DNA from 2 places in the Lactobacillus sp. IBH004 genome. Region 1 is predicted to be linked to the other one. Evidence: predicted binding sites of a transcription regulator. Region 1 holds the regulator's gene; the other holds the start of a gene.
The links. Region 1 encodes NrdR, which represses ribonucleotide reductase genes. Its sites were predicted from a motif close to ACACNATATATNGTGT; they were not measured.
Positions count from the first base shown of each region.

Region 2: nrdJ (ribonucleoside-triphosphate reductase, adenosylcobalamin-dependent) is a predicted target of NrdR. The motif match lies at 5,519-5,534, and genes of this name have one in related genera.

Region 1 is NZ_CP110217.2:1,254,679-1,263,090, reverse strand. Features, by position in the region: gene polA (DNA polymerase I) at 44-2,719, shown strand; gene mutM (DNA-formamidopyrimidine glycosylase) at 2,732-3,562, shown strand; gene coaE (dephospho-CoA kinase) at 3,559-4,161, shown strand; gene nrdR (transcriptional regulator NrdR) at 4,163-4,630, shown strand; gene LDX54_RS06295 (DnaD domain protein) at 4,633-5,991, shown strand; gene dnaI (primosomal protein DnaI) at 6,002-6,901, shown strand; gene thrS (threonine--tRNA ligase) at 7,213-8,412, shown strand, end outside.
Region 2 is NZ_CP110217.2:98,460-106,871, forward strand. Features, by position in the region: gene LDX54_RS00470 (NAD(P)-dependent oxidoreductase) at 330-1,193, shown strand; gene LDX54_RS00475 (cob(I)yrinic acid a,c-diamide adenosyltransferase) at 1,270-1,812, opposite strand; gene LDX54_RS00480 (ECF transporter S component) at 1,809-2,327, opposite strand; gene LDX54_RS00485 (DUF4430 domain-containing protein) at 2,334-2,726, opposite strand; gene LDX54_RS00490 (DUF4430 domain-containing protein) at 2,806-3,189, opposite strand; gene nrdJ (ribonucleoside-triphosphate reductase, adenosylcobalamin-dependent) at 3,213-5,447, opposite strand; gene LDX54_RS00500 (YjjG family noncanonical pyrimidine nucleotidase) at 6,085-6,795, shown strand; gene LDX54_RS00505 (aldo/keto reductase) at 6,859-7,722, shown strand; gene LDX54_RS00510 (pyrroline-5-carboxylate reductase) at 7,738-8,412, shown strand, end outside.

The DNA of each region.
Region 1 (8,412 bases):
GGTAGTTGAATAAAGAAACTTGGTTTAAATTTAAGGAGATCAAATGGCTGATAAAAAATTACTTTTAATTGATGGTAATTCAGTTGCCTTTCGTGCTTTCTATGCACTATACCGCCAACTTGAAAATTTTAGAAATCCTGAAGGATTGCACACTAATGCCATTTATACATTTAAAAATATGCTTGATGTCGTGCTGAATGACGTTGAACCTGACCATGTTTTGGTTGCTTTTGATGCAGGTAAAACTACTTTTAGAAATAAGATGTATGCTGACTACAAAGGTGGCAGACAAAAGACCCCATCAGAATTATCTGAACAGCTGCCGTACATTCAGGAACTTTTGCATGATTTGGGCTTGTCTACATATGAGCTTGATAACTATGAAGCTGATGACATTATTGGTACTTTTGTAAATATTGGAGAAAAAGAGGGTTTTAAAGTTACAGTTGTTACGGGCGACAAGGACTTGACGCAGCTGGCATCTCCTCAAACCACTGTTATGGTTACTAAATCAGGGGTTTTAAACTTGGAAGCTTATACACCTGAACACATGAAAGAAGTTAATGGTGTTACTCCAACTGAATTCATTGATATGAAAGCATTAATGGGTGATAATTCTGATAATTATCCTGGTGTTACTAAAATAGGACCCAAAAAAGCTTCGCAACTTATCCAGGAATATGGCTCAGTAGAAAATTTATATGATCATATAGATGATATGAAGCCTTCTAAAATGAAGGAAAACCTGATTAATGATAAAGATAAGGCTCTACTGGGTAAAAAGCTGGCGACAATTGATCGTAATACCCCGTTAACCATTGGGATTGCTGATGTAAAAAGGCGTGCAGTCGATTATCAAAAATTGCGCAGATTCTATGAAAAAATGAACTTTCGCAAGTTTTTAAGCCAGTTAGACCCTGAAAGTGCTGCTGGGCAAAAAGACCAACCAGTAAAAGATAATAAAGCAGTTGCTTTTACAGAGCTTGAAGAAAATGACATTAATAATTTTGCAGTTAAAGCTGGCCAAACTATTACTTTTTACTTAGGAATGTTGGGTGCCAATTATCATTTAGCGCAATTTGTTGGTTTTGCCATTATGATAGATAAGCAAATATATGTGAGTCGCAATGTTGACCTGTTAAAAAAGCCGCAACTTAAGAATATTCTGGAAAATAAGCAAATTGCCAAAAATGTCTTTGATTTAAAACGAACTACAGTTGGTTTGAACCGATTGGGTATTCACGCTCGCGGAATTGATTATGACATGTTACTTGCTTCATATTTGATCAATAACGAAAACAATTCTGACGATATGGGTGAAATTTGTCGCATGTACGGTGATAACTCGGTTAAAAGCGATTATGATGTTTACGGCAAAGGTAAAAGCGTCCATATTCCAGAGGACGATCAGGTGTTGTTCAACCATTTGGCTGGCAAAATTGAAGCAATCGCAAACTTAAAAGATACTCTGCTGGCTAAACTAAAAGAACATGAGCAAGACGATCTTTTTGCCAATATTGAAATCCCTGTAGCCCGAGTTCTGTCTGTCATGGAAATAAACGGTATCAAAGTCCAAGCTGATACCTTAACGCAGCTCCAAGATGAATTTGCGGTTGACCTTAAGAAAATGGAAAAGCAAATTTATGATGAAGCCGGTGAAGAATTTAATATTAATTCACCTAAACAATTAGGTCATATTTTGTTTGAAAAAATGGGCTTAAAGCCTGTTAAAAAGACTAAAACCGGTTATTCGACTTCAGTTGATGTTTTGAATCAGTTAAAAGATGAAAACCCAATTATTGATCAAATTTTGACTTACCGGCAAATTGCTAAAATCCAGTCAACTTACGTCAATGGCTTACTGGATGTTATCCAAAAAGACGGTCGGGTTCATACCAGGTATTTACAAACATTGACTGCTACTGGTCGTTTGTCCTCAGTTGATCCTAACTTACAAAATATTCCCACCAGAACGGAAGAAGGAAAGCAAATTAGAAAAGCCTTTGTGCCAAGTGAACCAGATGGCTACATTTTCTCTTGTGACTATTCTCAAATTGAATTACGAGTCTTGGCACAGGTTTCCGGTGACGAACAAATGCAGGAAGCTTTCAGAACGGGTTATGACATCCACGCTCATACGGCTATGAAAATTTTTCATCTGAAATCAACTTCTGACGTTACGCCGTTAATGCGTCGCAGAGCAAAAGCGGTAAACTTCGGTATTGTCTATGGTATTTCTGATTATGGCTTATCTAAAAATCTCAATATCAGTCGCAAACAAGCTAAGGAATTTATTGATAATTACTTTGAACAATATCCGCAAATTAAGGATTATATGGATAAGGCAGTTCAAGTTGCCCGTGAAAAAGGCTATGCCGAAACAATTATGCACAGAAGGCGCTATTTACCTGATATTCATGCCAAGAATTATAATGTGCGGTCATTTGCGGAAAGAACTGCGATTAACTCACCAATTCAAGGTTCAGCTGCAGATATTATCAAGATTGCGATGATTAACATGCAGAAAAAATTGGATGAGATGCATCTTAGAACTAAGATGGTGGTTCAAGTTCATGATGAATTGATTTTTGATGTACCAAAAGATGAATTAGAAACAATTAAAAAGATTGTGCCAGAAGTTATGCAGTCTGCTGTGAGACTTGATATTCCTCTTGTAGCTGATTCTGGTTATGGTCACAATTGGTTTGATGCTAAGTAAGGAGTAATTTTAATGCCCGAAATGCCAGAAGTTGAAACTGTCAGGCGGACACTACTTCCCCTGATTAAGGGAAAAACGATTAAAGAAGTAACTGTTTGGTATCCTAAAATAATAACTGGTGATGCAAAAGAATTTAAAAAGCAGTTAGCTGGTAAAAGAATAGAAACAATTGATCGTTATGCTAAGTATTTGCTTATTCGTCTTAGTGGTCATTTAACTGTGGTATCGCATTTACGCATGGAAGGTAAATATCGTTTAGTCAAAGTAAATACCAAAAAAGATAAACACGATCATGTGCAAATTGTTTTTAACGATAATTCTGCTTTGCGTTACAATGATGTGCGTAAGTTCGGGCGCATGCAGTTGATTACAACGGGCACAGAGAAAGAAAGTACCGGTATTGGCAAATTAGGCGCTGAGCCAAATTCACAGGCGTTTACAGTTTCATACTTGCAAAAAGGCCTAGCTCGTAAAAAGAAAAATATCAAAAATACCTTGCTTGATCAGTCAGTTGTGGCCGGTCTTGGTAACATTTACGTAGATGAAGTTTTGTGGGAAACAAAAATTCACCCATTAAGTATGGCTAATAGTATCCCAGCAAAAAAAGTAGCAGAACTGCATGATAATATTAATTCGTTGATAGAATTGGCCATAGCAGAAAGGGGCACTACTGTTCATACATATCTTGATGCTAATGGCAAGACCGGCGGTTTTCAAAAAATGTTGCAGGTCTATGGTCATAAAGGCGAACCTTGTGAACGTTGCGGAACCCCTCTTGAAAAAATTAAAGTAAACGGCCGGGGCACTACTTTTTGCCCTAAATGTCAGGTGATTTATAAATGACAACTATTTTGGGCTTAACTGGTGGAATAGCCAGCGGCAAAAGCACAGCAGATATCTTTTTTAAAGAAAAGCACATACCCGTGATAGACTGTGACCAAATAGCTCATGATATTTTAAATGTTGGTAATAAAGGTTATGAATTGGTTAGAAAACAGTTTGGTCTCCAAATAATTAATGAAGATCAATCAATCAACCGATCAGTTTTAGGCCAAATAGTTTTTAATGACGCAAAGCAGCTTGACATTCTTAATAAAATTACCCATCCGTTGATTTTTAAAGAAATACAAGCTAAAATTGCGCTAAGCAAGGTTGCTAAAAAGCCTTTAATTATTGTAGATGCACCAGTTTTGTTTGAAGCAAATGGCCAAAAATATTGTGACTGCACTTTATTAATTGCCATACCTGAATCTTTGCAGTTAAAGCGGCTGATGTTAAGGGATCATTTAAGTAAAGATGCTGCTTTGAAACGTATTCGCAGTCAGATGTCCTTGTCTCAAAAAGAAAAACTAGCTGACTTTGTAATTAATAATGTTGGTACAAAGCAAGATCTGAAATATCAACTTGAGCAGTTGCTTCTTAAAATAAAAGAGGAGTATTAATATGGAATGTCCTAATTGTCATAAAAATGCATCAAAAGTAATAGATTCACGTCCCAGTGATGAAAATCGTGCAATCAGACGGCGGCGTGAGTGTGAAAACTGTGGCTTTCGTTTTACTACGTTTGAAAGAGTCGAGACGACACCACTACTAGTAATCAAAAATGATGGCACTCGTGAACCTTTTAACCGGAAAAAAATTTTACACGGCGTCATGGCTGCGGGACAAAAGCGTCCTATATCTAGTTCGCAATTTGAAGAATTAGTTGATCATGTAGAAAACAAAGTACGTCAGCAAGGAGTTAGTGAGATTTCTTCCAAAAAGATTGGTCAATTAGTAATGGATGAACTGGCTAAAATTGATGATGTCGCTTATATTCGTTTTGCCTCTATTTATCGTGAATTCAAAGATATGTCCAGCTTCATGAAAACCATGGAAGATATGATTGCGAAAAGGGAGAAAGGTAATTAATTATGTTTGAGACAAATGATCCCAAACAACCATTTTTCATTGCTAACAGGGTGGATATTTTTCCGAAGGATTTACGGGTTTTAATCAAATTATACCAGCCGCTCATAGGATCTCTGGCGCTGGCAGTTTATTTAAGCTTAAATGAAGACTACAATCCGCAAGCGATGCTCTCTGATGCCAAAGGTCTCTATTTTTTGCAGGAGCAAGCCGACTGCGATATCAAAAAATTATTTCCCGCGTTGCATAAACTTGAAGCTGTCGGTTTAATTGAAAGCCATTTGCTTGCTAACCAAATTATGGGTCAGGTTTTATGTTTTAAACTTAAAAGTGTTCCTTCCAGCAGTGAGTTTTTTACCACCGCACTTTTAGCAAGTTTATTAAAAGAAAAAGTGGGTGTTACAGCCTTTAATAAATTGAGCCATGAGTTTGCTAGAGAAACTAAGCAAAGTCAAAGCAGCATCAGTGGAATTAAGGAAGCACCTAACGTATCTGCATCCTTTATGGAAGTTTTTCATTTACCTGACCAAGAAGCAATTGATCCTTCTATTGATGTGAAAAAAGCTGCTAAAGAAAACAGTTCTGTTTCTAAAGCTTTTGCTACCGTCAATGATCAAGAGCATATTGACTGGGATTTTATGAAACAGCAATTTGAAATTTATCAAATCGCGGGCAGCGAAATTGATCAGAATGAAGATGCTATTCGAGCTGTTATGCGCATGTACGGACTTTCCGAGCAAGAATTTGTTGATGAAGCAATACCTTGCTTACATGGTGATTATCATTTGAATATGCGTCAAATTAAGCAATCTATCGCTAACAGTATTCATGGAACTGATACGCGCCGGCATTTGCCAAAAAAAGAAGCACTAACAGACAAGCTTGTCAATAATAGTCACTTAAATGAAGATGAACAGCAGCTATTGCAGAAAGCTCAATCTGATACTCCAGCCCAGTTTTTGTATCATTTAAAAACTGAGCGGAATGATTTTGTTGATGCCAGTGAATATCAAGTGCTTGATAATTTATATAACGATAAGGGAATACCGGCAGAATTGCTTAACGTTTTGACTTATGCTTGTTTAAAAAGTGGTCCTAATATCTCTTTTCGCCTGGCAAATAAAATACTTCATGATTGGCTGCAACACGGGGTAAAGACTGCAAGTCAAGCCTTGGAATACATGGACAAGAGAAAAAGGGCACAAAAGCAAAGAAGCAATCGGTATCATGCTTATACTGCCAGAAAAACGGTTGAAAAGGGCACTGACTGGAACAAGCAAAAGCCAAAGGTAAAATCGGATGTTTCCAGTGCAGAATTAAAAGAATTTTTCAAGAATTTTGAAGATCAAAACGGCATGAAGTAGGTGAAATAAAATGCAACCCATCAAAAAACTTATGGTTAAAGGACAAACAGCTAAAGCAGATGAGGAAAGTACAGCTAAAATTAAGCAAAAAGTATTGGCTGAACCCAAAGTGCAACAATTTATCAGCCAGCACCAAGAGCAGCTTAACGACAGCATAATTGATAAAAGTCTGCCCAGCCTGTTTGAATTTTATCTTAGCCAACATAAAAAAGACCCGGTAACTCAAGGATACTATCCTGATTTAATCATGAATAAAAATGCCATTAGTCTCAAGTTTGTTCCCGAGGACAGTAAGCTGATTCATGATAGGGAAATTAGTATCAAGAAACACTTGCGCTTAATTAATTTACCTGAGGGATTGCATGATATTCGTTTGAGTCAAATTGAATTGACTCCCGCAAGAAAAGAAGTAATGACAGCTATTCAAAAGTTTTTATATCATTATGCGCGAGATATTCATCAAAAGGGCTTATATTTATCAGGTAATTTTGGTATTGGTAAAACCTATATATTGGCGGGACTGGCAAATCAGGTTGCTGCTATGAACAAATATGTTGTTTTTTTGCATGTTCCTACTTTCATTGCCAGTCTGGCAAGTCATTTTAATGATAATAGTTTACAAGATGAAGTTCAAAAAATTGCAAATTGCGATTTATTAATACTTGATGATATTGGTGCGGAAAATTTGAGTCAGTGGTCACGCGATGAAGTTTTAGCAGTAATTTTACAAGCAAGAATGGATAATGTTTTGCCAACCTTCTTTTCGTCCAATTTTGCTATGAATGACTTAGAAGATCATTTTAAAGAGACCAAAAATGCCATTGAACCAGTAAAGGCTGCCAGATTAATGGAAAGAATACATTCTCTAGCCACTGAAATTGTAATTTCTGGGCACAACCGGCGACATTAGTGACTAAAAAGTCTAGTTTGAATTTTTTTAATGAAAATATACTTGCATTAAAAAATTATTGGGTTATAATTAACTGCAATGAATGAACATGTTGTAATACGATTCAGAGAGAGAAGCATTATTCTGGAAGCTTCCATTAGTGTTACAACCCACTCATTCGTACCTGAAATTAAAAAATGGGTTGGATCCGTTATAATCTTGAACGAGATAGTCTGGAGTCCAGACTAAATTTTGGGTGGAACCACGTTAATTAACGTCCCAGTGCTTAACTGCACTGGGATTTTTTTATTTATTTGATTTTGGAGGAAAAAATGAGTTTTGCAATTACTTTGCCGGATGGTTCTAAAAAGGAATATGAAGATGCAGTATCAGTTTCTGCTTTAGCACATGACATAGGTACATCCTTAGGTAAGGCTGCTATTGGAGCAAAAGTAAACGGTCAAGTTGTTTCTTTGGATTACAAATTAAATAAAGATGCCGAAGTTGCAATTATTACAGACAGGGATGAAGCAGGCTTAAATATTTTACGGGCTACAGTAGCTTTTGTATTTGAAGCAGTTGCTAAAAAAGCTTATCCTGAGATTCATTTTGGTGAGCATGCGGCGAATGAAGATGGATTTTTGGTTGATACTGACAAGGAAAACCAGATTAAAGTTAACGAACTTCCGGAATTAGAGAAAGCAATTAAAAAGGTTATTAAGGCTGGAAATAAAATTGCATCTTCTTCCATGTCAAAAGCGGAATTATCTGAAATTTTTAAAGATGATCCGTATAAGAGTGAATTACTAAAAGCAGAAAAAGATGACCAAATTCATGTATACAAGCTGGGAGACTTCATCGACTTTGGCTTCGACGCGTTACTGCCTAATACAGGAAAGATTAAGCAGTTTAAATTATTATCTGTTGCTGGTGCTTATTGGAAGGGCCAATCTTCTAACCCAATGCTTCAAAGAATTTCCGGTACAGCCTTCTTTAAAAAAGCTGACTTAGATGCCGATATTAAGCGTCGTGAAGAAATTAAAGAACGCGATCACAGAACAATTGGCCGAGATCTTGATTTATTCTTTGTAGATCCCAAAGTTGGAGCTGGTTTACCTTACTGGATGCCAAAAGGTGCCACGATTCGCCGAGTAGTTGAACGTTACATCATTGATAAAGAGGTCGCTGACGGTTACCAACACGTTTATACCCCAGTGCTTATGAACGTTGACGCTTATAAAACATCAGGCCACTGGGCACACTATCGTGATGACATGTTTCCACCGATGGATATGGGTGACGGGGAAATGCTTGAATTGCGACCAATGAATTGTCCGTCCCACATCCAAATTTATAAGCATCATATTCGTTCATACCGCGAGCTCCCAATTCGCATTGCAGAATTAGGCATGATGCACAGATATGAAAAATCTGGTGCTTTGTCAGGTTTGCAACGCGTAAGAGAAATGACTTTGAATGATGGTCATACATTTGTAACCTTAGACCAGGTTCAAAGTGAATTCTCTAAGATT
Region 2 (8,412 bases), 810 kb from region 1:
CTCTTAATGATCTGCATTGAACAACAGGCTTATAAGGAAGCGCGGCATTTTGTTAAAGCTGCTAAAGCATTAAAATGAGGCTTAAACTGTTTTTATCAAACTGTATTAGTATTGTTGGAAAATATAATCAAATATCATTTTGTGCATAAATCAGAGTGCATATCTAAGTGCAAGTGGGCCATCAAGAATTTTACTTTATTAGGGATGCCGGAATATGGTGGACAGGCAGAACTATTTATTAATCAAAATCTAAATACCTGCTTATTAAAGATAAGTTAGTGGTATGATTAAATTGTCCAGAAAACGTTTTAATAAGGGAGATGTTGATTATGAAAATAGGTTTTATTGGCACTGGCGTAATGGGTAACGCAATTTGCCTTAACTTATTAAAAGCTGGTCACGAGCTGTGGGTCTATAACAGGACAAAGAGTAAGACCGATAATCTGGTTGCAAAAGGTGCTACTTGGTGTGAAAATCCTAAAGCTGTAGTTGAACAAACTGATACCATTTTCACGATTGTTGGTTTTCCAACTGATGTTGAGCAAGTTTATTTCGGCGATAACGGTATTTTACAAGCTGAAGTTAAGGGTAAAAATCTGGTAGACATGACCACTTCCAAGCCGGCTTTAGCGCAAAAGATTTTCACTGCAGGTGAAAAGCAGGGTGCAAAAGTCCTTGATGCTCCCGTTTCAGGCGGTGACCTCGGAGCGAAAAACGGTATACTGACCATCATGATTGGTGGTGATGAGTCCGCATACCAAAGCTTGGAACCTATTTTTAAGGATTTCGGCAAGCAAGTTCACTATTTTGGACCAGCTGGTGCGGGACAGAATACTAAAATGGCTAACCAGATCATGATTGCAGGAACAATGACTGGCATGACAGAAATGCTGGTTTATGCCAAAAAGGCCGGCCTTGATCTTGAAGCCGTCCTTAAAACTGTTGGTGCTGGTAGTGCTGCTAACTGGAGTTTAAGTAACTACGGTCCGCGCGTCTTAAAGGGTGATTATACTCCAGGCTTTTTCAGTAAGCATTTTTTGAAAGACTTGCGCATTGCTTTAGAGACAGCAAAAGAAATGAAAATTGACTTGCCGGCGACTGCAGAAGCTAAGAAGTTATATGAGATACTTGTTGATGAAAAGCACTTAGGTGATTTGGGCACACAAGGTTTAATTAAACTCTGGTGGCAGTAAAATACTAATTTAAGATAAAGAAAAAGTGGAGTAATTCTTGGTTGGAACTACTTCACTTTTTTAAATGCTAATAAACTTATTTGATTTTACTTTTGACTTCAGGCACGCCATCCAGTACGTTGGCATAGCGCGCTAGAATGAAAAGGTAATCTGATAAACGGTTGATATACTTTAAACAAGCAGGAGCTAACTTTTGCTCTTCGGCGTTTAATTTAACCATGGAACGTTCAGCCCGTCTGGCAACTGTCCGAGCATAATGTAAATGAGTTGCCGTAATCGAACCGCCAGGCAAAATGAAATGGGTTGTTTGGGGTATTTTCTTATTAAGTTCGTCGATTTCCTTTTCTAGCTTGGTTACTGTTTCAGGTGTAATCTCTTCGTGCCTTTTGACAACAATATCGCTTTCTAGTTCATATAAGTCCCGCTGTAAGTTTTGGATAGGATCATGCAATTCTTGGCATTTGGCAGACAAATTGGCAATTACGACACCGAGGTATGAATCAAGTTCATCAATATCACCGACAGCAACAATTTGCAGGTCATATTTAGGAACCATTTTACCGGTAACCTGTTTGGTAAAGCCTTGATCGCCTACCTTAGTATAAATTTTAATCGTCATAAAAGCCTCCGTTTGTAATGATCAAGCGCAATATTCAGTGGCTTGTAGAGAATCGGGTAGAATACCAAATTACCAATGGCATGGTAGGTATCAAAGACTAAACTACCAGCCCAGTAGGCCAAGAATGCGTTAAAGCCGCCGAAAATAGACATACCAAAGTCGACAAAACAGCCATATTCCCAACCGAGAAAAACGGCGAGAATCAGTTGCAAAGTAAAATGCTTTTTCAATGGCGTGAATTTATCCAGCAAAGCAACGGTTAAGACGCAGCCGCCAAAGGCTAAAACTTGCGCCACAGTCCAAATGCCAAAGCCTAAGTAAATGTTGGAGACCACCATGGTTAAAAGAGCTAAGGCAAAGCCAAAGCCGAAGCCGATATTCAACGTTACAATCATTAAAATATCGGTTACCGGCTGGACATTAGGCACAGGAATTATTTTAAAAATTCTCAGCGCTACGCACATGGCTGTTAAAATCGCTAGTAATGCTAATTTCTTAGTTGAATTACGTGCCATAACAAATTAGAAATTAACTTTTGCTAAAGTAAACTTAACCTTATCTTTATTTGCCAATTTTTGGATTGCGGCACCTTTTTGAGCGAACTTACCATTTATTTTGTAAGTCCAATAGATTTTTTTACTTGGATTTTGGCTCTTACCAGCTATTGAAGTAATAAGTCCATGGTCACTCTTTATTTTCCAGCATTTCCTTAAACCACGCATTACAGTTGAATGCTTTGGCAATTTAATAGTCTTCTTCTTGTAGGTCTTATTATGTACTTTTAGAGTGTAAGTAACTTTGATCTTACTGCTGGCTTCAACCTGTTGGACATTTTGAGTTGTTTCATAGCCTGCAAAGGTAAAGGTAAAAATGGTGGCTATTCCGGTCAAAACTGATAATTTGCTTCTTTTCATATATAAACTCCCAATCTATTAATATTTTTGTGCAAGCACTAAAATAGTTCGTACTTAGTCACTTGCACGGCCAATAGTTTTACTTCATTTTGGCTAAAGTAAACTTAACTTTGTCTTTATTTGCGACTTTTTGCTGGTTAGCACCCTTGGTAGCGTATTTGCCATTGATAGTGTAAGTCCAGTAAATTTTCTTTTTAGCATTTTGTTTTTTACCGTCAATTGCCGTGATAAAGCCTTTATTACTGTCAACTTTCCACGCCTTTTTCAAACCGGTCATTACAGTAGATTTTTGCGGCACTTTAACTGTCTTTTTTTCAGTATCATTTTTAGCAGCTAAAACATAGCTAACAGAAATATTATTTGTCTTGGGTTTTGGCTTTGTCTGGTTATTCTCACAGCCGGATAGGCTAAAGGCAAAAATAGCAGCTACGCTGGCAATTACTGGTAATTTACTTTTTTTCATGACTAAGATTTCGCCTACTTAATTTATTTAACAGGACATGCACCAGATTCACAGTCGGTTTGATCGACTAACTCCAAATCTTTTTGATCATCATTTTGCTCGGCAAATACTTGAGCAACATCACCGGTGATCTCAGCTTTTCTTTCTTCATATTTTTCTTTGTCAATGGGTTCTTTTGGCGCTTGTTTCAGTGAGCCACCATAATATGGCAATAAAGAAGTTGACTTAATCACATGCCGATATTGTTTAAACAGTGGTGTAATCTTGTCCCCTTCATCGCTTTGGAAGGTAACCGTACAACTGACTGCGTTATCTGACCAGTAAGTTTGCAAAAAGGCTTGTGTTGCAAACTGTTCTTCAATTGAAACCGTGCCAGCTGAGGCAAAGTTCTTGCTGTCAGCGTGAGCAGCACGCAATGGGAATTCGACACAAGTTGTGTTTGGTGAGTAAATATCTGGTTCTGAGTAGTAACCACAGGCATCGAGCGCTTTAAGCAGTGGGTCAGAAGCTTGGAACCGAATCCGTTGAATGAGGTAGCCGGCGTAGTGGAAGTGCATTCCTTCAGAAGCTCCCGCTAATTTGGCCACAGTACCTGAAGGTTTAACAGTAGTATGTTTAATTGACTCGTTGCAGCTTAAAGTCTTGCTGTATTCTTTATCAGCATCAACGACAGCTTGGTAAGCGGAAGTGACCATTTTAATTCCTTGAGGATCGTAAATTGGCTTCTTAATCTTTTCACCGGTTTCTTCATCAACGCTGTCTTCAAAGCCGGTAACAACGCGGTGACCTAAATCATTTAAGAGCCAGTCCTGAATACCTGACATTGAAACACCAATTCTCCGGTTCTTGGAAATGATGTTGCGGGATATTTCCCAGTCGTAGTCACTAAAGGTTACTCGTTTAGCAAAGCGAGTTGCCATTCTGAAAACATCTTTTAAATCCCAGTTTTCTTGCTCGGCAATATACGGGAATACTTCAAACAGGTTGCATGGTTCACCATTACCCAAGGAAATTTCTCCACAAGGGTTCGTACCTTCAACATCACCGTCAATATCTTTTTGATAACCGTCAATGATCCGGCCATAATTACGAGATAAATCCAGGTTAACTATTCCCGGTTCACCATTTTCTCTAATACCGTTTGCGATTGGTTCATATTCATCAAAGTTAGAATCAATGGCTACACTGTTGTTTGAGGCCCAACGGTGGTGGTAAAGTTTGTCTTTATCTTGTTTCATAGTGATAAAGTCTTGGTCGGTGCTTGTACCTAAAGCTAGTTCCGCTGACCTTCTTACATTACCAGCAACGACTGTTTTACCAATCAGGTTGCAGATATCCGTACAATCAACAGAAGTTAAGTTGCCACTAGCCCGGTTGTTAATAATGTTGTTAATATCGAAAAACATTTCCACTAATGGCATAGGACCAGAAGCGGTACCGCCAAAGCCGTGAATTTTAGCTCCGTAAGGACGAATTCTGCTGATGTCAAGTACCAGCTTGGTCTTATTCTCGGGATTAGTTTGATTGAAGTGCATGTCGATTAAACGGGCATTAGCTAAAACCCAACCTTCGCGAGTATCAGGCAAATTGTAATAAACGTAATCTGATTTGTCCTTGCTTTGCTTGGCCCATTCATCTTTATCCGTTGCACCAAGTTTAACTGAATCAGCGTATGAAGCACTCTTTTTATCAATTACAACCGTTAAATCAATTTTATTATCAACTGTAGGAATCTTTTTAATATTGTCTTGGACAACAGAAAAGCCAACGCCGCCACCTTTCATTGATTCGTCAAAAAGAAATGAAAAAGGCATTGAAACTGCTTCTTGCGTTTGACCTAAATAGTCGGGAACTATATGGCTATCACCGTATTTTTGTGGCCGAATAGCAATAAACCAGCAATTATTTAACGAGTCACCATTGCGCTTTTGGTAGTCGGTGCCGGAAACCCACAGATTACGTCCAGAAGGCGTTGCTCCTAAACCGTACACTAGTTTAAATAAATCCTTGGCTTCGTTTGTTAGTTCAGCGACTACTTCTTTTGAAGGAGTGCCTTTGAGACGAGGATCAAGGTTAATGTTGCCCTCAATTACACGTTTAACCGTTTCGTCCCAATTTTCGGAACGATTTTTTTCCGGAAGCCATCTGGCATAGGTTCGTTTATAAGTAACCCAGCCAAGTTCTCCCCAATGGGGGGTGACATTTTGTTTCACTTGATCAATGTAGCCCTGATCCAACGTTATGCTCGTATTTTTCATATTCAAAGTCACTCCTTAAAATTAATTATTGTTCCACAGATACATTATCTATGGTGTCCACTAGAACTATACCACAATATCTTGTATTTGATAGAGAAAAATTTAGTCTCAAACACAAGTAAAAGTCACAACGTGATGTGCGAGTAAGTTATCGAGGTTAATAAAAAATCATATAGCATTCGCAAATATAAAAAAGCATAATAAGTTAAAAGTGATACTTATTATGCTTGAATATATGTTTAATTTTGGAGATAAACTAGCGTCTAACTAGGGCAAATATGAGAAAAATGACTCCCAGAAAAACAGCTACCGGAAGCAGTAATTGAACAAAGAAAAAGAAGGTCAGAGCACAAGTCAGAAGGAAAAATAGAATTTTAAAGATGCCAATACCCATTTTGACAAAAAGCCAAATGAGAAAAAAAATCAATAATAGTGTAAACATGCTCAATCACCCCTTTTGCTAAAATTAAAGGATATTATAGCTTATTTTGTGAAATAGCAGTAGCAATGCAACCCAAAATTTAAAAATAGTTAATTATGTTCTTTAGCTGTGAAATATTGTTATAATGAATCTCCACACTAATTTTTAGTGAATACGTGTTATATTCTGAGGAATAGTTGGAGAGGAAGAACATGCTTGCGTTATAAACAAATAATTTTTGATGTTGATGATACCTTAATTGACTTTGCTGCTACAGAAAGTTTTGCTCTGCAGAGTCTTTTTAAAGCGCACCAATGGCCGTTAACTGATGAGCTGCAGCGGGACTATCATGCATATAATCAAGGTCTGTGGCGTGAGCTTGAGCAGGGCAAGATCGACTATGAGCAGCTGAGTAAAATAGCTTTTGCCAATTTTATTAAATCTAAATTCGGGATTGAAATTGACGGCTTAGCAGTAATGAACGAATACCGCTCTTATTTTGGCGAAGCACATAAACTGCTCCCGGGTGTAGTTGATACTTTACGCTATGCCAAAAAACAAAATTATGCATTGACTATTTTAAGTAATGGCGAAGCATATATGCAAAGACATCGGCTACAATTAGCCGGAATCGCTAATTATTTTTCGTTGATTGTGACATCAGAAGAAGCAGGATTTGCTAAACCTGATGCCCGTATCTTTGATTACTTTTTTGCTCATACTAAAATCGGCCCGGAACAAACAGTTTTCTTTGGTGACGGTTTGCAGTCAGACATACTAGGTGCAGAAAAATATGGCTTTGACAGTATTTGGTATAACCACCGGAAACGGAAAAATACGATGAACTTGCATCCGTTATACGAAGTAACTACCTATCCTGAATTTGTGGCTTTACTTAAAAGCGACTTCCAAAAACAACCGCAATAATTGCTATCTTTTACTGTAGAAGTATAGTTCAATCCGGTATAATGATGGGAGAGGTGAAAAATTATGACTAGCAAAATTCATTCTTTAAATGATACTTATGAACTAAATAATGGCGTCAAAATACCGGTTATCGGACTGGGAACCTGGCAAACTCCTGACGGTGAAGTTGCTCAAAAAACCGTTGAGAATGCACTGGATCTGGGCTACCGGTTAATTGATACTGCTGCCGCATATGGTAACGAAGAAAGTATTGGCCGGGGAATCAAAGTAAGTGGAGTGAACAGACATGATTTGTTTGTAACCACTAAGTTGTGGAACGATCATCACGGCTATCAAAAAACTAAAGCTGCCATTGACGAAAGCTTGACTAAGTTAGACTTGGATTATCTTGATTTGTATTTAATCCATTGGCCTAATCCGGCTCCTGTACGTGATCACTGGGCTGAGTTAAATGCGGAGAGCTGGCAGGCAATGGAAGAAGCAGTGCAAGCAGGAAAAATTCGTGCAATTGGAGTCTCTAACTTTAGACGCAAGCATTTGGCTGAATTACTGAAAACTGCCAAAATTCGTCCGGCCGTCAATCAAATTTACTTGAATCCTAGTGATATGGAGGAAGACGTAACAGCTTATAACAAAGAACTGGGTATTCTGAGTGAGGCTTACTCACCACTAGGCAGAGGAGATTTATTTGCCAACGAAACAGTAGTTTCTGTAGCCCAACACTATGATAAAAGTCCAGCACAAGTCCTGTTACGCTGGTCGTTGCAACATGGCTTTGTTCCATTACCAAAATCGGTCCACCGCGAGCGTCTTGAATCCAACTTACAAGTCTTTGACTTTACTATATCTGAAGAAGATATGGCTAAACTTGATGGTTTGCATGGAGCAGGTAAGTTAGCAAATGATCCAGATCAAACAGACTTTTAAAAAGGTGAATAAGTGATGAAAATTGGCTTTATTGGGGCTGGTAAGATTGGCGCCGCAATTATTAAGGGCTTGTTAAATGCTAAAAATCCCAGTGAAGACATCTATGTTTTTGACGGTGGACAACATCATACAGCGCAAAAACTTGCAGCTAAGCTGCACTTAACCTTGATTAATAATTATGATGACTTTAAGGACTGTCAAGCAGTGCTAGTTGCAGTGGGCGGTTCAATTACTGCAACCATCATCAAAAATTTAGGTCAAAAATATCATGGCATAATTTTGTCAACTGGTGGCGGTGACCTGACGCAGATTAATGCAGATCTTCCGCAAGGCACTACCTTTGCCAAAGTTGTACCCAATACACCGGTTCAAGTTGGTGCTGGCATTACTGTTATTAGTTTTCTGCCAGATGAAAAGCCGGAAATAATCGCTGCTGTGAAAAAGATTTTTACACAAATGGGAACAGTATATGTCGTACCCGAAAACTTACTGGGTATCTATGGTACAGTAGCCGGATGCACACCTGCTTACGTTGATTTGCTGGTTGCAGCTCTTAGTGATGCCGCTGTGCAAAACGGTGTTAAGCGAGCAGAATCATATCAGATAATTAACCAAATGCTTTTAGGTACCAGTAAATTGGCATTAGCTAGTAAAAAGCTGCCTGAAGAGTTAAAAGATGAAGTCACTACC